DNA from 2 places in the Pseudomonas sp. GL_139_B genome. Region 2 is predicted to be linked to the other one. Evidence: riboswitches for the same ligand, from Rfam matches in the RefSeq annotation. Region 2 holds a riboswitch; the other holds the start of a gene.

Region 1 (7,955 bases), 1.2 Mb from region 2:
ATCAGCGAGCGGCTGGCGCCACGTTTTGTCGTCAGACCGGGCGCTTCGGGCGAACAATTGCTGGAAGTGCAGGGCATGAACCTGGAGCGTTACGCGACACTGGGGCGATTGCTCGACCCTTTTGGTGCGCGCCTGCAAAGTGTTAGCGGTGATCGCATCCTTTATCGGGTTAATGGCAGCGTTGAGCAGCTGCGCTCACAGTTGTCGCTGGCGAAGTTGCAGGAAGTACCGGCCGGTGAGACAGCCACGCCCGTAGCACCGGTTCAGCCCGTGACGCAGGGTTCGACGCCTGCTACAGCGCCAGCCCCGGCGCCGACGCCGCAATTGCGCTTCCGCTGGTAAGGTTTTCTTTCTTTATATAGATGCATATGGAGTGGTACATGGCCGATACGCGCCGTTGGTTCTGGTTGGGTGGAGTCGCTCTGCTGTGTGCGTTTGTCTGGCTGTTGCATCCGATCCTGACCCCCTTTCTGGTGGCGCTGTTGCTGGCCTATATGTTCGATCCGGTGGTGGATCGACTGGAGAAGGCCGGGTTTTCAAGGACGTGGGGCGTGGTGGCGGTGTTCGCGTTGTTTACCCTGATTTTCACCACGCTGCTGCTGGTGTTGGTGCCACTGCTGGCCAAGCAATTGTTTCGTTTGTATGAGTTGGCACCGCAAATGCTCGACTGGCTGCAGCACACTGCACTGCCGTGGGCGCAATCGAAGTTCGGGTTGTCGGAAGGCTTCTGGAAATTTGACCGGCTCAAGGCCGCGATCAGCGAGCATGTGACGCAGACCAGTGACATCGTCGGTGTGGTGTTAAGTCAGGCCACGGCGTCCGGTCTCGCGTTGATTGGCTGGTTGGCCAATCTGGTGTTGATCCCGGTGGTGAGTTTTTACCTGCTGCGGGATTGGGACCTGATGATGGTGAAGGTGCGTAGCCTGTTGCCCCGGGATCGCGAAGAGCGCGCTGTCTTGTTGGCTGGCGAATGTCACGAAGTGCTGGGGGCGTTCGTGCGCGGGCAATTACTGGTGATGGTGGCACTGGGGGTGATCTACTCCGCGGGCTTGATGCTGGTGGGGTTGGAGTTGGGGCTGTTGATCGGTGTAATCGCTGGTTTTGCCGCAATCGTGCCGTACATGGGCTTTGTCATCGGGATCGGCTCGGCGCTGATTGCCGGACTGTTTCAGTTCGGTGGCGACCTTTATCCAATGTTGGGCATCGTCGCGGTGTTCATGGTCGGGCAAGCGCTGGAAGGCATGGTGCTGACGCCATTATTGGTAGGTGACCGGATCGGTCTGCACCCGGTGGCGGTGATTTTTGCGATTCTGGCGGGGGGGGAGCTGTTCGGTTTCACTGGCGTGTTACTGGCCTTGCCAGTGGCGGCAGTGATCATGGTGTTGGTGCGCCATGTGAATGATTTATATAAGGACTCTGAAATGTACAGCGGACCGGATGAGCCAAGGCGGTAAGGTTCGTTGAAAGGCCGTTGCGGCCGACCAGGATCATTGCCGGGTTGGCCTGCACTCCTCGCGTGGCTGTCACATGCAGCGCCAACAAAACTGTCATGAAACCAGCACGTTAACGCAAACCTTTGATTTTGCTTGTGGTCTGTCGCATTGTGCGACCAGCGTCACGGGTATAAACTTCGCAAACTTTACACAGAGGCCACTAACGGTTCTTTAGGAACTGTTCAGTCAGCATGAAACCGATTCAGCTGCCCCTAGGTGTGCGTCTGCGTGATGACGCTACCTTTATCAATTACTACCCAGGCGCCAATGCCGCAGCACTCGGCTATGTCGAGCGGCTATGCGAAGCCGACGCCGGGTGGACCGAAAGCCTGATTTATCTCTGGGGCAAGGACGGGGTAGGGCGTACTCACTTGTTGCAGGCGGCCTGCCTGCGCTTCGAGCAGTTGGGCGAGCCGGCGGTGTACTTGCCTTTGGCCGAGCTGCTTGATCGTGGTATCTCCATTCTCGATAACCTCGAACAATACGAACTGGTCTGCCTGGATGATTTGCAGGCGGTTGCCGGCCGGGCGGATTGGGAAGAGGCGCTGTTCCATCTGTTCAATCGCCTGCGCGACAGTGGTCGTCGCCTGCTCATCGCCGCGTCGACATCACCGCGTGAATTGCCGGTGAAACTGGCGGATTTGAAGTCGCGTTTGACCCTGGCGCTGATCTTTCAGATGCGCCCGCTTTCCGATGAAGACAAATTGCGCGCTTTGCAATTGCGTGCATCGCGACGCGGTTTGCACCTGACCGATGAAGTCGGGCATTTTATTTTGACCCGCGGTACTCGCAGCATGAGTGCGCTGTTCGAGCTGCTTGAACGTCTCGATCAGGCCTCTCTTCAAGCTCAGCGCAAGCTGACCATTCCCTTCCTGAAAGAAACCCTTGGCTGGTAACAAGAGCTTGGTGAAACCTAAGCCTGGCAGGGGGTTCGACCTATTTCAGGCGCCAAGAGATCCGCTTTCCTACAGGGCTGCAGGCTGCGCGAGTGTCTAAAATGGGCTTAAGCGCTTAGATGTTAGCGAGAAACTGATAAGTCACATAAAGTTCGATTGAATTTGCAAATGAGGATGATAGCGGGCATAGTCTCGGCTTCTTTACAACTATCAGCCACGGTCGTGCCCATGCTAAAGCGCTTCGCACCCCTCGTGCCTCTCGCACTCGTCACCCTGTTGTTCGGTTGCGCTGCTCACTCTCCAGTGTCCCAGCAAGAGCAACAACAGCAGGTTAAAAATTCAGTTACTGCACAATCTTCTTCCGTTCTTTTCCAGGACGCTCTTTACCAGGAAGAGGCGGCCACCAATAAAGAGCTGGCCAGCTTTGCCGACGGCAAGGGCTATCAGCTACCGGTTCTGGCTGACAGCATCCTCGAGCGTGGCAAGTCCCTGATCGGTACCCGTTATCGTTTCGGCGGTACCTCTGAAGACGGTTTCGATTGCAGCGGTTTCATCGGTTATCTGTTCCGTGAAGAAGCGGGCATGAACCTGCCACGCTCCACGCGCGAAATGATCAACGTGAATGCGCCACTGGTATCTCGCAGTGCGCTGAAGCCGGGCGATTTGCTGTTCTTCGCTACCAATGGTCGTCGCGGCCGCGTCAGTCACGCCGGGATCTACCTGGGTGACAACCAGTTTATCCATTCCAGCAGCCGCAAAAGCGGTGGTGTTCGGGTCGACAGCCTGGGCGACAGCTACTGGAACAAGACCTTCATCGAGGCCAAGCGCGCCCTCGCGATGGCCCCGACCGTGGTCACCGCTCGCAAGTAAACGTACAGGTTGTAAGGCGAAGTTAAAGTCTTACTTGAACTTTGCCGCGTAGCCGCTAGAATTCTGATCTATTAATGATGGCAAACCGCCTGCGCCCCGCGCAGGCGGTTTTCTTTTCTGCACCCCCGGCAGAAAAAGCCGCAGCCAGATCAGGATGTTCTGCTTATGACGATGTCGGCCCGCCTCGCACTCCTGTTCTTCTTCGCAGCGCTGCTCAGCGCCTGTGCCAGCCGCACCCCACCTGCGCCGGTGGTTCGCGCGCCCATTATTTTCGGTAACCCGCAGTCCTTTTCCCCTGAAGCAGAAGACGTGCTATTCCGCGCGCTCGGTCTGGTGGGGACGCCGTATCGCTGGGGTGGCAACACGCCGGATTCGGGCTTTGATTGCAGTGGGTTGATCGGTTACGTCTACCGTGATGTTGCCGGCATTTCCTTGCCGCGAACCACTCGCGAGTTGATCAGCATGCAAGCCGCCAATGTGGGAAAGGAGGGCCTGCAAACTGGTGACCTGATTTTCTTCGCGACTAATGGCGGCTCTCAGGTCAGCCATGCCGGGATTTATGTCGGCGAAGGCCGCTTCGTCCATGCGCCCGCGACTGGCGGCACGGTGAAGCTCGACAGCCTGTCTAAAGCCTATTGGCAGAGGGCATACCTGAGCGCCAAACGCGTTCTGCAGCCCCAGCATTTGGCGCGCAATCCCTGATAAAGCGCTGACCCCTGGAGCGAGCTTGCTCGCGAATAGGCCGGCACATCCAGCATCAATATGGCTGGTCCACCGCTATCGCGAGCAGGTTCACTTCTACAGGTGTTGCAGTTATTTGGCTGCGGTCACGCGCCACACCTTGTTCCCCACATCGTCCGCCACCAGCAAGCCACCCTGCTGATCGATCACCACGCCCACCGGCCGGCCCCTGGCCTCTTCGTCGTTATTGAGGAAGCCTGTCAGCACATCAACCGGTTGCCCGGTCGGTTTGCCGCCCGCAAACGGCACGAAAATCACTTTGTAGCCACTGCGCGGATTACGGTTCCATGAGCCGTGCTGGCCGATGAACGCCCCTTCCTTGAATTGCGCGGGCAGGGTGTTGCCTTCAGCGAACGTCAGGCCCAGCGATGCAGTGTGCGGACCCACCGCGTAGTCCGGCATGATGGCCTTGGCCACCAGGTCCGGGTTTTGCGGCTCGACGCGAATGTCGACATGTTGGCCGTAGTAGCTGAATGGCCAGCCATAGAACCCGCCATCCTTGACCGAGGTGATGTAGTCCGGCACCAGGTCGCTGCCGATTTCGTCCCGCTCGTTGACCGCCGTCCACAGCGCGCCGCTGCGGGGCTCCCAGGCCAAGCCGTTGGGATTGCGAATCCCCGAAGCGAATATCCGGTGACTGCCGGTGGCGCGGTCCACTTCCCAGATCGCCGCGCGGCCTTCTTCCTTGTCCAGGCCGTTTTCACCAACATTGCTGTTTGAGCCCACGGTGACGTACAGCTTGCTACCGTCCTTGCTGGCGATGACGTTTTTGGTCCAGTGATGATTCAGCGTGCCCCCCGGCAGATCAATCACTTTGATCGGCGGCGACTTGATCGCCGTGTCACCGCTTTCATAGTGGAAACGCAATAAGCGGTCAGTGTCGGCCACGTACAGGTCATTGCCGACCAGTGTCATGCCGAAGGGCGAATTGAGGTTTTCCAGGAACACCGTGCGCGTTTCGGCGATGCCGTCGTGGTCCTTGTCACGCAGCAGCGTGATGCGGTTCGGGCTGGGAACGGTAGCGCCGGCGCGGCCCATGGCTTTGCCCATGACCCAGCCACGAATGCCTTTGCCGTCATCGGGTTTGGGTGGCGCGTTGGTTTCGGCCACCAGCACGTCACCGTTGGGCAGCACGTAGAGCCAGCGCGGGTGATCGAGGCCTTCAGCAAAGGCCGCCACTTGGGTCCCGGCGCCAGCGGTGGGTTTCGCGTCGGCCGGCCAGCCGATCGCCTGAGCGACGTTCACCGTCGGAATCAGGGTTTTATTCGGTTCGGGCAGCTTGGGTGACGGACCGGTGCCGTCGGAAACTTGCAGGGTGGAGGTTTCACCGCAGGCGGCAAGCCCTCCGGCGAGCACGATGACGAGAACGAGCGGGGACTTGCGCATGCTGGTCTTCCCTATGAATGCAGTGTCTTATTCATAGAGAAGATAAACAGCGCGATGGTTCAACCGGTCAGCCGCGAGCTTCCTTGAACAGGACGGCGATGCCCGGGTGATAGTTGCCGGCTTCGTTACGCAACTTGCGGTAGGCGTAGGGGAAATACCAGGCCACCGCGCAGCAGTGTTCCTTTTGCAGGTCGTCAACCATGTCCTGAAGTTCTTCAGGGGTGGCGCTCTGCTGGGCTTTTTGCGGAGCCACGAACAGGCAGCCGAGTTTAAGGTCGCTGGTGTAGCTGAGGCGTTTGGCGTCACTGGTGATGTCCAGCAGTGCCTGCGTCAGGTTCAGGCTGTTGACCTTGGGCCAGCGTTGAGTGGTCTGAAGATAGGCACGCTCTTCGGCGGTCGCGATAAACAGATCGGCGTGGGCATTGCGCTCGCCTTCTTCGATTTGTTTGCGGGTCGGCGCGCTTTGCAGGGTGACCATTTCCGCCATCCAGGCGGCGGTGGAGAGCAGGCCAAGGTTGGCCTTTTCGTCATGCCAGTAAGGCGCTTCGTTATCGCCGCGAATCGTGTTGTAGCGGTCGATACAGTCAAACCAGCGTTCCAGCACCGGTCGCAGGAATTCCAGCTTCGGATTGCTGATAATCATGCCTTGCATCTTGCTCACCCTTGTAATTGTGTTGTTGTTGGGTTGTGGCTCTTTGATATCATTGCTGGCCGTGTGCCGCAAGATTGGCGTCAATAAAATGATCGGCGGCAGTATATCGCTCGCCGCGGCTTTGTCTTCATTTGACGCTCCACCCCCAACCCTCTAACCTTCGCGGCTTGTTTCAGGTGCTCTGTGGCCGTGGCCGACAGAGTGAAACAGGGAAGCCGGTGAGTGACTTTCGTCATACGACGAATCTTCACGATCCCGGCGCTGCCCCCGCAACGGTAAATGAGTCAAGACTGCGCCTTGAGCCACTGTGTCTATCTTCGACATGGGAAGGCGCGCAGCCCGGCATATCGCCGCTCATGAGCCCGGAGACCGGCCTGATTCATCCAGCGGCATCACGGTGGGCGATGCCAGGCTTCTTGCCGTCTATTCTTGTGCCTGCCCGCCGTTATCCAGCCTCAACGGAGAGCTCCCCCATGACCGATACCCCTGATCGTGACGAACGCCATTTGGCGCGCATGCAGCGCAAAAAAGCCGTGATCGATGAACGCATCGCCAATTCCCCAAACGAGTGCGGTTTACTGCTGGTGCTGACTGGCAACGGCAAGGGCAAAAGCAGTTCGGCATTCGGCATGCTCGCCCGGTCCATGGGCCACGGTATGCAGTGCGGTGTGGTGCAGTTCATCAAGGGCCGCAACAGCACCGGTGAAGAACTGTTCTTTCGCCGCTTCCCGGAGCAAGTGCGTTTCCATGTCATGGGCGAGGGCTTTACCTGGGAAACCCAGGACCGCCAGCGTGATATTGCCGCCGCTGAAGCGGCCTGGGCAGTGTCCCGTGAATTGCTCAGCGATCCGTCCATCGGCCTGGTGGTGCTGGATGAGTTGAACATCGCCCTCAAGCACGGCTACCTCGACCTGGACCAGGTGTTCAGCGATTTGCAGGCGCGCCCGCCCATGCAGCACGTGGTGGTGACCGGTCGCGGCGCCAAGCCGCAAATGATCGAACTCGCCGACACTGTCACCGAAATGGGCGTGATCAAGCACGCGTTCCAGGCCGGAATCAAAGCGCAAAAAGGCGTCGAGCTGTGAATCAACCACGTCATTGCCCGGCGGTACTGATTGCCGCGCCGGCTTCCGGTCAGGGCAAGACCACCGTCACCGCCGCTCTGGCCCGATTGCATCGCAATCAGGGGCGCAAGGTGCGCGTGTTCAAATGCGGCCCGGACTTTCTCGACCCGATGATTCTCGAACGCGCCAGCGGTGCGCCGGTGTATCAACTGGACATGTGGATGGTCGGCGAGCAGGAAAGTCGTCGACTGTTGTGGGAAGCCGCCGCTGAAGCCGATTTGATCCTGATCGAGGGTGTCATGGGCTTGTTCGACGGCACGCCGTCCAGTGCTGACCTGGCGCGGCACTTCGGTGTGCCGGTGCTCGCGGTGATCGACGGCACCGCCATGGCGCAGACCTTTGGTGCATTGGCGTTGGGCTTGGCGAAGTATCAGTCGGACTTGCCGTTTGCTGGCGTGTTGGCCAACCGCGTTGGCACGCTGCGTCATGCGCAATTGCTCGAAGGCAGCCTGACCGAAGGATTGCGTTGGTACGGCGCTTTGTCGCGGGAAACCGGGATCGAATTGCCGAGTCGACATTTAGGGCTGGTTCAGGCCAGTGAGCTGAATGATCTCGATGTGCGCCTCGATGCGGCGGCCGATGCGTTGGCCAGCAGCTGTGAAGTGGCATTGCCGCCGGCGGTGGAATTTGCAGCCCCGGATGTAATCGCGGTCGAACCGTTGCTCGCGGGTGTGCGAATTGCTGTGGCCCGTGATGAAGCGTTCGCGTTCACCTACGGCGCGAGTCTGGATTTGCTGCGAGTCATGGGCGCCGAGCTGTCGTTCTTCTCGCCGATCCGCGACAGCGAATTACC
Region 2 (7,955 bases):
ATGTCCGGGAGAGTCAGCTCCGCCCCTAAAAGCGCTGCACACGCCGCCGTCGCCGTGACACCTGGAACGATTTCAAAAGGAATATTGAGCTCGCGCAGATAGCGAATCTGCTCGCCAATCGCGCCATACAGACTCGGATCGCCGGAATGAACCCGCGCGACGTCCTGGCCGTTAGCGTGGGCGGTTTTGATTAGTTCGATAATCTGTTCCAAGTGTAATTCCGCGCTGTTGACCACCTGTTCGGCGCGATGGCCTTCCAGCACGGCGGCAGGCACCAGGGAGCCGGCGTAGATGATCACCGGGCAGGTGCGAATCAGCCGTTGGCCTTTGACCGTGATCAGTTCTGGGTCGCCGGGACCTGCGCCAATGAAGTAGACGGTCATCGTCAGTTCCTGTGAAAAGAAGAGGCTGGGCAAGGCTTCAGATGAAGATTGCTCATGATCGAAAGCGTGATTATCGGGGATTTTACGCAGCACCCGCTAATGCCAGCGTCGCTTGGGCAAGTATTTGTCGAGTAATCAGCAGTTTTGCCGGCGCCTGAGTCAGCTGTTCGGCCAATGCCAGGGCGGCACTTTCGGCTACGCCGTAGCAGCCGCTATGTTCGAACGCGATGTTCGAATGATGGCTGAGTTGCGGGTGATAACCGGCCAATTGATCACTGTTGAAATACATCAGCGGCAGCGCGAGTTGTTCCGCGAGCTCAATCAGGCCAGGTTCATCACGCTTCAAGTCGATGCTGGCCAGGGCCGTGATCTCATGAAGTCTGATGTGATGTGTCTGTAATGCCTGATCGAGCAAAGCACGTAGCGTGCTGGCGGGGCAACCACGCTGGCAGCCCAGGCCGACTACGAGCGTCGGCACTGTGCCAGCCTTTGTCATGCGTGGTATTGGCTATCGCTTTTGCGGCGGAACAACCAGGCACTGATCAGGCCCAGGGCCAGCCAGAACGCCACGTTGGTCAACTGCGAAGCGATTTTGAATTGAGCTTCCAGGGCTTCCGGCGCGAGCATCGAATGCACTTCAGGTTGTGGCGCGCCAATCACGTGCGGAACGGCCAGAATCGCCACGCCCAGCACTTTCATCAGCCAGTGACGGCTGAACACGATCAACGCGATCCCGACAGCGGTGGAGGCAGCGGTGCCGATCCACCAGATCTGCCGTTGCGCCAGATCCGCCGCAGCGGTGCCCGGCAATTCAGGCGGCAGGCCCAGGGTCGGTGCGAGGACAAACGTCGCATAACCGGCCAGACCCCACAGCAGACCTTGAGCGGTGCTGTTGGGGGCGCGCAGGGTGTAGAGACCGGCGAGCATCAGGGCGAAACCAACGGCCACCACCAGATTGCCGCCAGTGGTCGACAGCACGCGCTGCCAGCCGTCTTCTGGCTCCCAGGCTTCGGCGTCGTGGGTGTGTGCGGCCATGGCGCCTTCGGCGTGTTCATGGGATTGAACCACCGCCGGCTCGGCTTTCTCATAGGTTTCCGCTTGAAGAATCAGCGGCGCAACCCAGAAGCTTTGCAGCAAGGTCAGCAACAGGGCAGCCAGCAGCCCGGTGAACCCTGCGGTTTGCGCAATACGCTTGATCATGTCGTCAGCTCTCAATGGCACGGGAATGCAGAGCTGTGACGGGTATCGTGCGCGGCGTTGTGCACCGCTTCGATGTGCGAGAAACCGGCGAAGTACACAAGGCTAGCGCCCAGGATTGACGCGCAGACGGCGGCAGTCAGGCGTTGGGTCAGGGTAGAAGTGGTGCTGGCGGTTGTGTGGCCGGTGCTGCTGATAATCGACATGGCGCATCCCTCTGGTCTGTCAGCGGGTGAATAGAGCGCATGGAAAACCCCTGCGAGCGGGCACGCAGACGTTCAAACAGCGCCCGCCCACCGCGGGTTTGTTGTTCAGTGTCCGTAACGGTCACTTTGTGTTGCGGGCCGGTCTCCGGGCTCACGAGGGGCGCAGGCTTTCGCCTTGACCTGCAAGCATCACCTTCCCATGCCGAACTGCTGGCACAGTGGATTTGACGCTTCGCTCGCTTACCGTTGCGGGGGCAGCACCGGACTGACATGGCTTTGAGTAAAGCACATGATTCACCGGTTTCCCGTTTCACCCTGTGAAGGGCACCCGTAACAAAGTGCGTAGGAGAGCATGACGGGGCATTCGCGTCAATTGCCAAAGGTTCTCAACTCGAAATCGAGGTGCCTGCATCGCGGGCAAGCCCGCTCCCACAAGGATTGCGGCGCTCAACGCCTTAACTGATCGGGATTAGGGCTTGCCCGCGATGGCGTCATTCCATCCACCACAGAACGCGGCATGAACATTGACCCGCCCCAGCGGGATGCGTAGCCTTGCGCTTTCGAGGTTCTTCGGCGTTTGCCGAAGCTAAGAAGGGAACGCGGTCAATGCCGCGGCTGCCCCCGCAACTGTGAACGGTTCAGTTTCTGCCATGCCACTGCATGCGCCAGCCATGGCGCGAGCGGGAAGGCGCAGCAACCGCCAGTCAATCGACTGGCCAGCCGTCAGCCAGGAGACCTGCCTCGACACAGATTCTCACTTTCAACCGGGCGGGGTGATCCGGTGGCGAACTCTTCAGGCACGCGCATCCGCGTTGCCGGTCGTCGTCCCGTATGCCCGCCACCTTGCTAAAGGGCATCCGATGAAAACACTGGCCAAACTTCCCGTCACCATCGTTACTGGCTTCCTCGGTTCGGGCAAAACCACGTTGCTGCGCCACATGCTCGACAACGCTCAGGGTCGTCGTATTGCGGTGATCGTCAATGAGTTTGGCGAGCTGGGCATCGATGGCGAAATCCTCAAGCAGTGCTCCATCGGCTGCACCGAAGAAGAAGCCAACGGTCGCGTCTACGAACTGGCAAACGGCTGCCTGTGCTGCACCGTTCAGGAAGAGTTCTTCCCGGTGATGCGCGAACTGGTAGCCCGTCGCGGTGACCTCGACCATATTCTCATCGAAACTTCGGGCCTGGCCCTGCCCAAACCGCTGGTTCAAGCTTTCCAGTGGCCGGAAATCCGCAGCGCCTGCACCGTCGACGCAGTCATCACCGTCGTCGACAGCCCGGCCGTGGCCGCCGGCACCTTCGCCGCGTTCCCTGATCAGGTCGATGCCCAGCGCAAACTCGACCCGAACCTGGACCATGAGTCGCCGCTGCACGAGTTGTTCGCCGATCAGCTGGCCAGTGCCGACCTGGTGATCCTCAACAAGGCCGACCTGATCAGCCCTGAAGACTTGGCCCGCGTGCGCCTTGAAGTCGCCGAAGAATTGCCGCCTGCGGTAAAAGTCATCGAAGCCAGCAGCGGCCGTCTGCCACTGGACGTGTTGATCGGCTTAGGTGCCGGTTCCGAAGAACACATCGACAGGCGTCACAGCCACCACGATCATCACCACGAAGGTGAAGACGATCACGATCACGACGCTTTCGATTCCATTTCCATCGAATTGCCGCAAGCCGACGAAAGCCTGCTGATGGACGCGCTGACGCAATTGGTGGTCAAGCACGGCATCCTGCGCGTCAAAGGTTTCGCCGCGATCCCGAACAAGCCGATGCGATTGCTGATTCAGGGCGTGGGCACACGTTTCGACAAGCATTTCGACCGTCAGTGGGGGGCCGAGGAAGCGCGCACCACGCGCCTGGTGCTGATCGGCCAGGAACTGGACGCCGAACTGCTTGAAGCGCAATTGCGCGCCGCTCTCAGCGTTTAAGCCATGCACCTGCTCAGGACCCAGCCCGGCGGTTTCGTGTCGGATGACAACATCGCCGACCTTGGGCAAACCCCCGCCGAGCTGGTGATCCTGTGCAGCGGCGATTCCAGCCTGGCGCTGCTTGCTGAAGCCGCGCAGCAACTGCCCGACGACTACCCCAGCGTACGCCTGGCCAATCCGATGCAGGTGCAGAATCACGCTTCGGTGGATCTGTACGTCGACGAAGTGTTGCGCCACGCCAAGGTGATTCTGATCTCGCTGCACGGCGGCATCGCCTATTGGCGGTATGGCGTCGAGCGGCTGGTGCAGTTGTCCGAACGGGGCGTGCAACTGATTCTGGTGCCGGGCGATGATCGTCCGGACCCGGAGCTCAGCGACCTGAGCACTGTCGCTGCCGAAGACCGTGACCGGCTCTGGCAGTTTTTGCGTCAGGGCGGCATGGGCAATGCCCTGGACTTTTTCCGCTGCCTGGCCACTCGCTGGCTGGGCCGCGATTACACTTGGGCCGAGCCGCAAGTTCTGCCGCGCACAGCGATTTACCACCCACAAAAAAGTCCCGCTGAACTGAGCGATTGGCAAGCCGACTGGCAAGCCGATCAACCGGTGGCGGCGCTGCTGTTTTACCGCTCGCATTTGCAAGCGGCCAATACCGCTTTCATTGATGTTTTTTGCCAACGTTTGCAAGCGGCCGGGTTAAACCCTTTGCCGATTGCCGTGGCCAGTTTGAAAGAGCCTGGCTGCCTGACGGTGGTTGAGGGTTGGCTGGATGAAGTCGAGGCGGGGGTGATTCTGAACACCACCGGTTTCGCCCAGTCCAGCCCCGAAGCCCCGCACCTGCGACCGTTTCGCCGCGACATCCCGGTGATCCAGGCGATTTGCGCCCAGGACAACGAACCCGGTTGGCGTGCCAGCGAGCAGGGCCTCGGCCCGCGCGACCTGGCGATGCACATCGCGTTGCCGGAGCTGGACGGTCGGATCATCAGCCGCCCCATTAGCTTTAAGGATCTGGCGTGGCGCAGTGAGCGCAGTCAGTCGGATGTGGTGTGTTATCGAGCGCAGCCGGAACGCATGGATTTCGTCGCCGAACTGGCGCGGCGCTGGATCGATCTGGCGCGGGTGCCGAACAGCGAAAAACGCATCGCCCTGATCCTGGCCAATTACCCGACCCGTGATGGGCGCATCGGCAATGGCGTCGGCCTCGACACCCCGGCCGCATCACTGAACATCCTGCGTGCGTTGCGCAGCGAGGGCTATCCATTGCCGGCCGAATTGCCGGACAGCGGCACCGCACTGATTCACCAATTGCTCGGCGGCGTCAGCAACGACCTCGACACCTTGGACCAGCGTCCGTGTCATCAAAGCCTCGCGCTGGACGAATACGAACGGATGTTCGAGGCCTTGCCCGAAGCCAATCGCCAGGCCGTGCTGGAACGCTGGGGCACACCCGACAGTGACCCGATGTACCGTGGCGGGCGAATGATGATCGCCGGCCTGCGCTTGGGCCTGACCTTCGTCGGCATTCAACCGGCGCGCGGCTATCAGGTGGACCCGAGCGCGGTCTATCACGACCCGGACCTGGTGCCGCCCCACGGCTATCTGGCGTTTTACTTCTGGCTACGCAACACCTACGGTGCCCACGGCGTGATCCACGTTGGCAAGCACGGCAACCTCGAATGGCTGCCGGGCAAAGGCGTCGGGTTGTCGGAAAGCTGCTGGCCGGACGCACTGCTCGGGCCGCTGCCAAACATTTATCCGTTTATCGTCAACGATCCGGGCGAGGGCGCGCAGGCCAAGCGCCGCACGCAAGCAGTGATCATCGACCACCTGATGCCGCCGCTGACCCGCGCTGAAACCTACGGGCCATTGCGCAACCTTGAGTTGCTGGCCGACGAATATTACGAAGCGCAACTGCTCGATCCGCGTCGCGCCCGGGAATTGCAACGCGACATCCTGCAACTGGTGCGCGACACGCACATTGATCGCGAACTGCAACTGGACGAAAAACTCGACAGCGATGCCGATGCGGCGATCTGGTTGCCACGCCTGGACACGTACTTGTGCGATTTGAAGGAGTCGCAAATTCGCGATGGCCTGCACATCTTCGGCGAGTCACCGACCGGGCGGTTGCGCATCGATACCTTGCTGGCGTTGCTGCGGATTCCTCGTGGCGATGGGCGTGGCGCGCAATCGAGTTTGCTGCGCGCGTTGGCGAAGGCGTTCGAACTGCGTTTCGATCCGCTGGATTGTGCGTTGGCCAAGCCTTGGATGGGACCGCGTCCAGCTGAGCTGCAATCGCTCAGCGGTGAAGCCTGGCGCACGGCAGGGGACACCCGTGAACGTCTTGAATTGTTCGCCGCTCAACTCATTTCGCAAAACTTGATGACTGAACCCGGACCCTGTAGGAGTGAGCCTGCTCGCGATGCGATTCATCATTCAACATTGATGTTGATTGACCCATCGCTATCGCGAGCAGGCTCACTCCTACAGGAGGCACGCTGGTCCGAGGTGCACGCCATCCTCGACAGCCTGCGCGAAGTCGTGGCACCACGCCTTGACGCCTGCGGCCCAGCCGAAATGCGTGGTCTGCTCGACGCCTTGAACGGTCGCTTCGTCCCCGCCGGCCCCAGCGGCGCACCCAGTCGCGGTCGCCTGGACGTGCTGCCGACCGGGCGCAATTTCTATTCGGTGGACGTTCGCAACCTGCCGACCACCACCGCGTGGCGCATCGGCTTCCAGTCAGCCAACCTGATCCTCGAACGCCATATGCAAGACCATGGCGATCACCTGCGCCAGCTCGGCCTGTCGGTCTGGGGCACCGCAACCATGCGCACCGGCGGCGACGACATCGCCCAAGCCATGGCGCTGATGGGCGTGCGCCCGGTCTGGGCGACGGGCAGTCAGCGAGTCGACGATTTCGAAATTCTGCCGCTGAGCTTGCTCGACCGCCCGCGCGTGGACGTGACTTTGCGCGTCTCCGGGTTCTTCCGTGATGCGTTTGCCAACCTGATCCGCCTGTTCGATGCGGCGGTGCAAGCGGTCGCCGCGCTGGATGAGCCGGATGACCTCAATCCGCTGGCTGCGAAAGTGCGAGCCGAGCGTGAAGCGCTGATGCAATCGGGCCTCGATGAAGAAGCCGCGAATCGTCAGGCCGGTTGGCGAATCTTCGGTGCCAAACCCGGTGCCTATGGCGCCGGGGTGCAGGGCGCTATCGACGGTCGTCTGTGGCAAAACCGTGAAGACCTGGCCGAGGTTTACCTGAATTGGGGCGGCTATGCTTATGGCGGTTCCGACGAAGGCACCGCTGCCCGCGAACAATTCGCCCAACGCCTGAGCCAGGTGCAAGCGGTGCTGCAAAATCAGGACAACCGCGAACACGATTTGCTCGATTCCAACGACTATTACCAGTTCCAGGGCGGCATGCTCGCCGCTGTGGAAAGCCTCAGCGGTGAAGCTGCGGCGAGTTACCACGGCGATCACAGCCAGCCGGATTTGCCGAAGATCCGCACTTTGAAAGAAGAGCTGAATCGGGTGATCCGCTCCCGGGCGGCCAATCCAAAGTGGATCGAGGGGGTTAAGCGTCACGGCTACAAAGGCGCGTTCGAACTGGCGGCGACGGTTGATAATCTGTTTGCGTTCGACGCCACCACGCAGCTGATTGACGATCACCAGTACGCGTTGCTGGCCGACGCTTATTTGCTCGACCCGGCGACGCGCGAGTTTGTTCGCGAGCACAACCCGCACGCCTTGCGCGACATGACCGAACGGATGCTGGAAGCGCAGCAGCGGGGGATGTGGAAGGAGCCGGGTGAGTATCGCGAGGCGCTGGAAAACTTGTTGCTGGATATAGAAGAAGACAGCTAGCGCACTTACACCTGTGGAAGCGAGCCTGCTCGCGATGACATTCCTTCAGCCAACAAAGACGTTGGCTGAAACACCGCTATCGCGAGCAGGCTCACTCCCACAGGTACAAGGTTTACCTGCCACCGACCATGACCGAGTATTGAAGATGACCGACACCCCGCATTTCCCCTTATCCGCCGTGGTCGGCGCCGACGACTTGAAGCTCGCCCTGTGCCTGACCGCCATCGACCCGAAAATCGGCGGCGTGCTGATCGAAGGTCCGCGCGGCATGGCTAAATCCACCTTGGCCCGGGGGCTCGCGGACCTGTTGGCCAGTGGTCAATTCGTCACCTTGCCATTGGGCGCCACCGAAGAGCGCCTGGTCGGCACCCTCGACCTCGACGCCG

The links. A riboswitch is a leader RNA that binds a small molecule or an ion and turns the genes downstream of it on or off. The one in region 2 is predicted to bind cobalamin.
Region 1: linked by a shared signal. The riboswitch ahead of cobO (cob(I)yrinic acid a,c-diamide adenosyltransferase) and the one ahead of cobW (cobalamin biosynthesis protein CobW) in region 2 are both predicted to bind cobalamin.

Annotation. Positions count from the first base shown of each region.
Region 1 covers NZ_CM174403.1:4,515,229-4,523,183, reverse strand. Annotated here, with positions in the region: gene AC3ISI_RS20655 (DUF2066 domain-containing protein) at 1-342, shown strand, start outside; gene AC3ISI_RS20650 (AI-2E family transporter) at 381-1,454, shown strand; gene hda (DnaA regulatory inactivator Hda) at 1,685-2,389, shown strand; gene AC3ISI_RS20640 (C40 family peptidase) at 2,618-3,259, shown strand; gene AC3ISI_RS20635 (C40 family peptidase) at 3,425-3,961, shown strand; gene AC3ISI_RS20630 (PQQ-dependent sugar dehydrogenase) at 4,073-5,386, opposite strand; gene AC3ISI_RS20625 (hypothetical protein) at 5,454-6,038, opposite strand; cobalamin riboswitch at 6,196-6,430, shown strand; gene cobO (cob(I)yrinic acid a,c-diamide adenosyltransferase) at 6,512-7,123, shown strand; gene AC3ISI_RS20615 (cobyrinic acid a,c-diamide synthase CobB) at 7,120-7,955, shown strand, end outside.
Region 2 covers NZ_CM174403.1:3,274,256-3,282,210, reverse strand. Annotated here, with positions in the region: gene cobM (precorrin-4 C(11)-methyltransferase) at 1-383, opposite strand, end outside; gene AC3ISI_RS14925 (cobalamin biosynthesis protein) at 466-879, opposite strand; gene AC3ISI_RS14920 (CbtA family protein) at 876-1,583, opposite strand; gene AC3ISI_RS14915 (CbtB domain-containing protein) at 1,595-1,786, opposite strand; cobalamin riboswitch at 1,906-2,133, opposite strand; cobalamin riboswitch at 2,333-2,544, shown strand; gene cobW (cobalamin biosynthesis protein CobW) at 2,647-3,708, shown strand; gene cobN (cobaltochelatase subunit CobN) at 3,712-7,569, shown strand; gene AC3ISI_RS14900 (magnesium chelatase ATPase subunit I) at 7,715-7,955, shown strand, end outside.